2 regions of the Pseudomonas sp. NyZ201 genome follow, and region 1 is predicted to be linked to the other one. Evidence: riboswitches for the same ligand, from Rfam matches in the RefSeq annotation. Region 1 holds a riboswitch; the other holds the start of a gene.

What was found. Region 1 has a riboswitch for cobalamin ahead of cobO (cob(I)yrinic acid a,c-diamide adenosyltransferase). Riboswitches for the same ligand answer to the same signal wherever they lie in the genome.
Region 2: it holds a riboswitch for cobalamin, as region 1 does, so the genes downstream of both, ACPFMA_RS15155 (CbtB domain-containing protein) here and cobO (cob(I)yrinic acid a,c-diamide adenosyltransferase) in region 1, are expected to answer to the same signal.

The regions. Positions count from the first base shown of each region.
Region 1 is NZ_CP187557.1:1,512,867-1,516,373, reverse strand. It holds gene ACPFMA_RS06990 (cobyrinate a,c-diamide synthase) at 1-1,053, opposite strand, end outside; gene cobO (cob(I)yrinic acid a,c-diamide adenosyltransferase) at 1,050-1,661, opposite strand; cobalamin riboswitch at 1,779-1,988, opposite strand; gene ACPFMA_RS06980 (hypothetical protein) at 2,147-2,725, shown strand; gene ACPFMA_RS06975 (PQQ-dependent sugar dehydrogenase) at 2,821-3,507, shown strand, end outside.
Region 2 is NZ_CP187557.1:3,415,329-3,418,835, reverse strand. It holds gene cobM (precorrin-4 C(11)-methyltransferase) at 1-632, opposite strand, end outside; gene ACPFMA_RS15165 (cobalamin biosynthesis protein) at 662-1,087, opposite strand; gene ACPFMA_RS15160 (CbtA family protein) at 1,087-1,782, opposite strand; gene ACPFMA_RS15155 (CbtB domain-containing protein) at 1,792-1,980, opposite strand; cobalamin riboswitch at 2,078-2,296, opposite strand; cobalamin riboswitch at 2,353-2,553, shown strand; gene cobW (cobalamin biosynthesis protein CobW) at 2,648-3,507, shown strand, end outside.

The sequences.
Region 1 (3,507 bases):
GTTCGCCTCGCCCGGCAGGAGGCCGGCCAGTTCGGCCCGTTCGCCGGCGACATCGGTCAGGGCTTCGAGCAGGTAAAGCATGCCACCGCATTCGGCCAGCAGCGGCTTGCCGGCCTGGTGATGGGCACGGATCGCCGCCAGCATCGGTGCGTTGGCGGCCAGGGCATGGTGATGCAACTCCGGATAGCCGCCCGGCAGGTACAGGCTTTCGGCGTCCGGCAGTTCGCCATCATGGATCGGCGAGAAGAAGCGCAGCTCGGCGCCCATCTCCCGCAGCAGGTCGAGGCTGGCGCCATAGGTGAAGGCAAAGGCTTCGTCACGAGCCACGGCGATGCGCACGCCTTCCAGCATGGGCTCGATAGGCCGGGGAGCGGGCTGCTCGAAGGCCACGGGCGGCGGCAAGGAGGACTGGCAACTATCACCCAGGGCCTTGGCAGCAGCGTCGAGGCGCAGGTCGAGGTCGGTCAGTTCGCTGGCCTGGACCAGGCCGAGGTGGCGACTCGGCAACTCGATCCCGGTTTCCCGGGACAGGCCGCCGTACCAGCGCAAGCCTTCGGTCAGGCTGCCTTCGAGCAGTTGTGCATGGCGCAGCGAGCCAACCCGGTTGGCGAGCACGCCGGCAAAGGGCAGGTCGGGCTGATAACGGGCCAGGCCCAGTGCCAGGGCGCCGAAGGTCTGGGCCATGGCGGTACCGTCGATCACCGCCAGTACCGGCACGCCGAAGTGACGGGCGAGGTCGGCGCTGGACGGCGTGCCGTCGAACAACCCCATCACCCCTTCGATCAGGATCAGGTCGGCCTCGCCCGCCGCTTCCCAGAGCAGGCGCCGGCTTTCCTCGGCACCGACCATCCACAGGTCGAGCTGGTACACCGGGGCACCGCTGGCCCGTTCGAGGATCATCGGGTCGAGAAAGTCCGGGCCGCACTTGAACACGCGGACCTTGCGCCCCTGGTTGCGATGCAAGCGGGCCAGGGCGGCAGTGACGGTGGTCTTGCCCTGGCCGGAAGCCGGCGCGGCGATCAGCACCGCCGGGCAATGCCGGGTGTCGCTCATAGTTCGACGCCCTTCTGCGCGCGGATGCCGGCCTGGAACGCGTGCTTGACCATGCCCATCTCGGTGACCGTATCGGCCAGCTCGATCATTTCGTCCTTGGCGCCGCGACCAGTAACGATCACATGCTGCATCGGCGGGCGGGCCTGGAGGTCGGCGAGCACGCTGTCGAGGTCGAGGTAGCCGTGCTTGAGGGCGATATTCAGTTCATCGAGCACGACGAAACCGATCTGCGGGTCGCGCAACAGTTGTCGGGACACTTCCCAGGCAGCCTCGGCAGCGGCGATATCGCGCTGGCGGTCCTGGGTTTCCCAGGTGAACCCCTCACCCATGACGTGATAGCGCACCTGCTCGGGAAAGCGCCGGAAGAACAGTTCCTCGCCGGTGGCATTGCGCCCCTTGATGAACTGCACCACGCCGCATTGCATTCCGTGGCCCATGGCCCGGGCGAGCATGCCGAAGGCCGAGCTGCTCTTGCCCTTGCCGTTGCCACTGAGCACCAGCAGCAGGCCGCATTCGTTGGGGGCATTGGCGATACGCTCGTCGATCACCGCCTTCTTGCGCTGCATGCGCGCCAGGTGGCGTTGGTCACGTTCGGGGGATTCGCTCATCGGGGGTCTCCGCGGGCCACTGACGCCAAGCGGCGACAGCTGAGGGGATGGGGGCACGGAGGGACGCGCTGGCACCGGGCGCAAGGGCCCGGAGAACCGCGCACCACCCGCCGTGGTGCCGTTGACTGTTTGCAGGCCGGTCTCCGGGCTCACGAGCGGATCGCCGGGCGATCCTGACCGGGCGCCTTCCCGGGTTCGAACACCCAGTGGCCATGCGCGGTCTTGACTCGATTTACCGTTGCGGGGGCAGCGCCGGAGTCGCACCGGCTTCCCTGTTTCACCCGGTCGACCTTGCAGTCACGGGGCACCTGAAACACGTCGCGAAGGTTAGAGGGTTGGGCCCGGAGCGTCAATTGGAGACACCCATCACATTGCGACCAACGGCGCAACTTTCACGTTGTGCCACACTCCAAGCCAGTGATATCACATTGCCATGATTTTTCGCTGTAGCTGTAGCTCGTACAACAATGACCAAGGAGAGCAGCATGCAAGGCCTGATCATCAATAATCCTCGCCTGGAGTTCCTGCGTCCGGCACTTGAACGCTGGGGCGAATGCATCGAACGTTTCAACCAGACCCTGGGCGACAACGAAGGTCCGTACTGGCAAGGGATGCAAGGCAACCTGGGGCTGTTTTCGGCGGCGCTCTGGCAGGCCGAGCTGGTGACCTTGCAGGGTTACCAGAGCAAGAAACAGCGGGATGACGGCGACCGCGCCGCGCACTGCGACCTGCTGATCGCCAGCAAGGATGAATCCGCCTACCTGCACGCCCAGCAGCGCTGGCCCAGGGTCGGACGCCTGGACCTGGACGGGGCGCTGCAGGAGACGGCCACGCAGGCCAAGGCCATCGCCTATCCGAGCCAGTTGAAGATCGCGGCACTGTTCGTCAGCCCGAGCAAGCTGGGGCAGCATGCCAGCCCGGAGGAGTTGCAGGACCTGGTGGACGATCTGCAAAAGCACACCGCCTGTGCGATTGCCTGGTGTTTTCCGTATGGGTATCGCAAGTTGCATGACGAGGTGGGGCAGTACTATCCGGGAGTGGCGCTGCTCCTGAAGCAGGCCTGAAATACTTTGGGCTGCCTTGGAGCGGTCCCCGGTAATTGAACCTCCCTGCATGATTCAATCTCTGACTTCTTAGGATCTTCCCAAGGAGTCAGACCATGCCCACCCTGCGCCTCGCCATCCTGCTGGCCATCACCACCGGCCTGACCGCCTGCGGCGAATCCGCCCGCCTCCAGGTCACGGATGGCAGCGGCCCTTCGCCGCAATTGCCGGAGCCGAACAAGACCCTGATCCCCACGGTGAACATCGCCCCGGCGGTGGGCTGGCCCGACGGCAGCACGCCCAAGGCGGCCCAGGGCACGCGGGTGGCCGCGTTCGCCGATGGCCTGGACCATCCGCGCTGGCTGTATGTCCTGCCCAACGGCGACGTACTGGTGGCGGAAACCAACGCGCCGGAGAAGCCCGAGGACAGCAAGGGCATCCGCGGCTGGGTGATGAAGAAGGTCATGGCCAAGGCCGGCGCCGGGGTGCCCAGCGCCAACCGCATCACCCTGCTGCGCGATGCTGACAAGGATGGCGTGGCGGAAACCCGCACGGTATTCCTCAAGGATCTCAATTCACCCTTCGGCATGGCCCTGGTCGGCAATGACCTGTACGTTGCCGATACCGACCGCCTGCTGCGCTTCAAGTACCAGGAGGGCGCCACCTCGCTGAATGGCACCGGCGAGCCGGTCACCGAGTTGCCGGGCGGGCCGCTGAACCACCACTGGACCAAGAACGTGATCGCCAGCAAGGACGGCAGCAAGCTCTACGTCACCGTCGGCTCCAACAGCAACGTGGCCGAG
Region 2 (3,507 bases), 1.9 Mb from region 1:
GCCGTCAGTGCGACGATATCGTCCAGCGTCCCCAGCACCCAGTCCTGGTCCGGCCACGTCGCGCGGTGGACCACGGCGATCGGGCAGTCGCCGCCGTAATGCGGGCGCAGTTCCTCGACGATCTTCGGCAGATGGCGCACCCCCAGGTGAATCGCCATGGTCGTCTTGTGGCTGGCCAGGCTGGCGAGGGCTTCGCCTTCGGGCATCGGCGAGGAATCGGCGAAGCGGGTGAGGATCACGCTCTGGGCGATGTCCGGCAGGGTCAGTTCGCAGCCGAGCAGGGCGGCGCTGGCCGCCGTGGCCGTGACCCCGGGGATGATCTCGTAGGGAATCCCCAGCTCGCGCAGGTGGCGGATCTGCTCGCCGATGGCGCCATACAGGCTGGGGTCGCCGCTGTGCACCCGGGCGACATCCTGACCCTTGGCATGGGCGGCGGCAATCGCCTCGATGATCTGTTGCAGGTGCAGTTCTGCACTGTTGATCAGGGTCTCGGCGTTATGCCCGTCGAGCACAGCGGCGGGCACCAGCGAGCCGGCATAGATGATGACCGGGCACCGGCGGATCAGGCGCTGGCCCTTGACGGTGATCAGCTCCGGATCGCCAGGGCCGGCGCCGATGAAATAGACGGTCATGGGAAGTCTCTGGAAAACGGAATGACGGATTATCCGCCAGAAGCAGGGAGCCAGGCCAATGCCAGGGTCATATCGTCGCGCACGATGCGTTCGACGCGCAGTGCGGCCAGCCCGCCGCCCAGTTGTTCGGCCAGGGCCAGGGCGCTGCTTTCCGCCACGCCATAACAGCCGCTGTGCTGAAAGGCAATGGCCGAACGATGGCTAAGGCGCGGGGTATAGGCAGCGAGTTGCACGGCACTGAAGAAGTGCAGGGGCAGGCCGAGATCGGCAGCCAGTTGCAGCAGGCCGGGTTCCTGGCGCTTGAGATCGATGCTGGCAAGACCAACCAGCGCGGCGAAAGGCAGGTTGCGCGACTGCATGACATCGCGCAGCAACCCGGCCAGTTCGCTGGCCGGAGCGCCACGCCGGCAACCCAGCCCGGCGTACAGCGACGCTACGCCGGGCGGGACGGCCATCAGGCGGACTGCCGCCGGTACAGCCAGGCGCTGATCAGGCCCAGGGCCAGCCAGAAACCGGCATTGGTCAGCAACGAAGCGACAATGAACTGCGATTCCAGGGCTTCCGGCGCCAGGCTTTCATGCACTTCCGGCTGCGGCGCGCCGATCACATGGGGAATTGCCAGCAGAATCAGACCGGCGATTTTCAGCACCCAGTTGCCGGCAAACACCATCAGTGCCAGGCCGACAGCGGTGGCAGCGGCGGTGCCAACCCACCAGAACTGGCGCTGGGCCAGGTCTGCGGCCGCAGTGCCGGGCAGTTCCGGTGGCAGGCCGAGGTTCGGCGCCAGGCAGAACACGGCGAACCCGCCCAGGCCCCAAAGCGCGCCGGCACCGATGCTGCGTGGACTGCGCAGGGTGTACATGCCCGCCAGCAACAAGGCGAAGCCTACCGCGACCACCAGGTTGCCGCCGGTGGTGGACAGCACGCGCTGCCAGCCATCTTCCGGCGACCAGGCTTCGGCGTCGTGGTGATGGCTTTCGCCAGCGGCGGCGTCGGCATGCTCGTGCTCATGGGCGGCAGCCGGTGCAGAGCCCTCGTAGGTTTCCGCCTGGAGAATCAGCGGCGCGACCCAGAAGCTTTGCAGCACGGTCAGCAGCAAGGCCGCGAGCAGCCCGGTAAAGCCCGCGGTACGGGCAATGCGAGTGAACATGATGCGACCTCAGTGGCAAGGGAAGGCGGCGCTGTGGCGGGTATCGTGGGCGGCGTTGTGCACCGCTTCGATATGCGAGAAGCCGGCGAAATAGACCAGGCACAGGCCCAGTACCGAGGCGCTGACGGCAGCGACGACGCGTTGGCTGAGGGTGGTGGAGGTAGTGCTGGCGTGACTGGCGGTGGTGGTGACGGGCATGGCGCTTTCCTTTTGCAGTTGTCGTGGCAACAGGCAAGCGCGAAGAACTCCGGGGCATGGAAGTCCAGGAGTGCAACGTCGCCCGCCCACCGCGGGTTTGGTCAAATCGGTCGTGGGCCGGTCTCCGGGCTTTCAAGGGGCCATGGGCCTGGGCGTCTCCTTCCCATGCCGGACTGCTGGCACAGTGGATCAGACGTTTTCCTCGATTACCGTTGCGGGGGCAGCACCGGACTTGCCACGGTCTTGAAGACCACCGCGCACCGGTTTCCCGTTTCACCTTTTGCAATAAAAAGGCACCCAAACGAATTGCGTTAGGAAATCACGCGCGTTGACATCCGTCAATACAGCGGTTGACCGCCCTCCGGGCACTGCGTAGCCTTGCCGGTTCGAGGTTCTCCGACACGGGTCGGAGCTAAGACGGGAACGCGGTGCCGAAGCCGCGGCTGCCCCCGCAACTGTAGGCGTTGAGCCCACCGACCATTGCCACTGCCGGTTATATAAGGCGGGAAGGCGTCGATGGCGTCCCGAGGACACAATGCAAGCCAGGAGACCTGCCTCGACCAGATTCCACATTAACCGGGCGGGGTGATCCGGTGGCGAACGCGTCCAGACCGCACGGTGCCTGGCCTCCGTCCCCATGCCCGCCATGCTGCCAAGGGCATCCGACATGAAAACACTGGCCAAACTTCCCGTTACCATCGTCACCGGCTTCCTCGGCTCGGGCAAGACCACCTTGCTGCGCCATATGCTCGACAACGCCAATGGCCGCCGTATCGCGGTGATCGTCAACGAGTTCGGCGAGCTGGGCATCGATGGCGAAATCCTCAAGCAATGCAGCATCGGTTGCACCGAGGAAGAGGCCAACGGCCGCGTCTACGAACTGGCCAACGGCTGCCTGTGCTGCACGGTGCAGGAAGAGTTCTTCCCGGTGATGCGCGAGCTGGTGGCGCGCCGTGGCGACCTGGACCAGATCCTCATCGAAACCAGCGGCCTTGCCTTGCCCAAACCGCTGGTCCAGGCGTTCCAGTGGCCGGAAATCCGCAATGCCTGCACCGTCGATGCGGTGATCACCGTGGTCGACAGCCCGGCCGTGGCCGCCGGCACCTTCGCCGCCTTCCCCGACCAGGTCGATGCCCAGCGCAAGCTTGACCCGAACCTGGACCACGAATCGCCACTGCACGAGCTGTTCGCCGACCAACTGGCCAGCGCCGACCTGGTGATTCTCAACAAGTGCGACCAGATCGCCCCTGAAGCCCTGGCCGCCGTGCGTACCGAGGTCGAGGAAGAGCTGCCGCCCGCGGTCAAGGTGGTCGAAGCGAGCAAGGGCGTGCTGCCGCTGGACGTGCTGCTGGGCCTGGGGGCCGAGTCCGAGGCCCATATCGACGGCCGCCGCACCCACCATGATTCGCACCATGACGGCGACGATGACCACGACGATCACGACCACGACGCCTTCGACTCCATCTCCCTCGACCTGCCGGAAGCCGACGAAAGCCTACTGCTCGACGCCTTGACCCAACTGGTCAG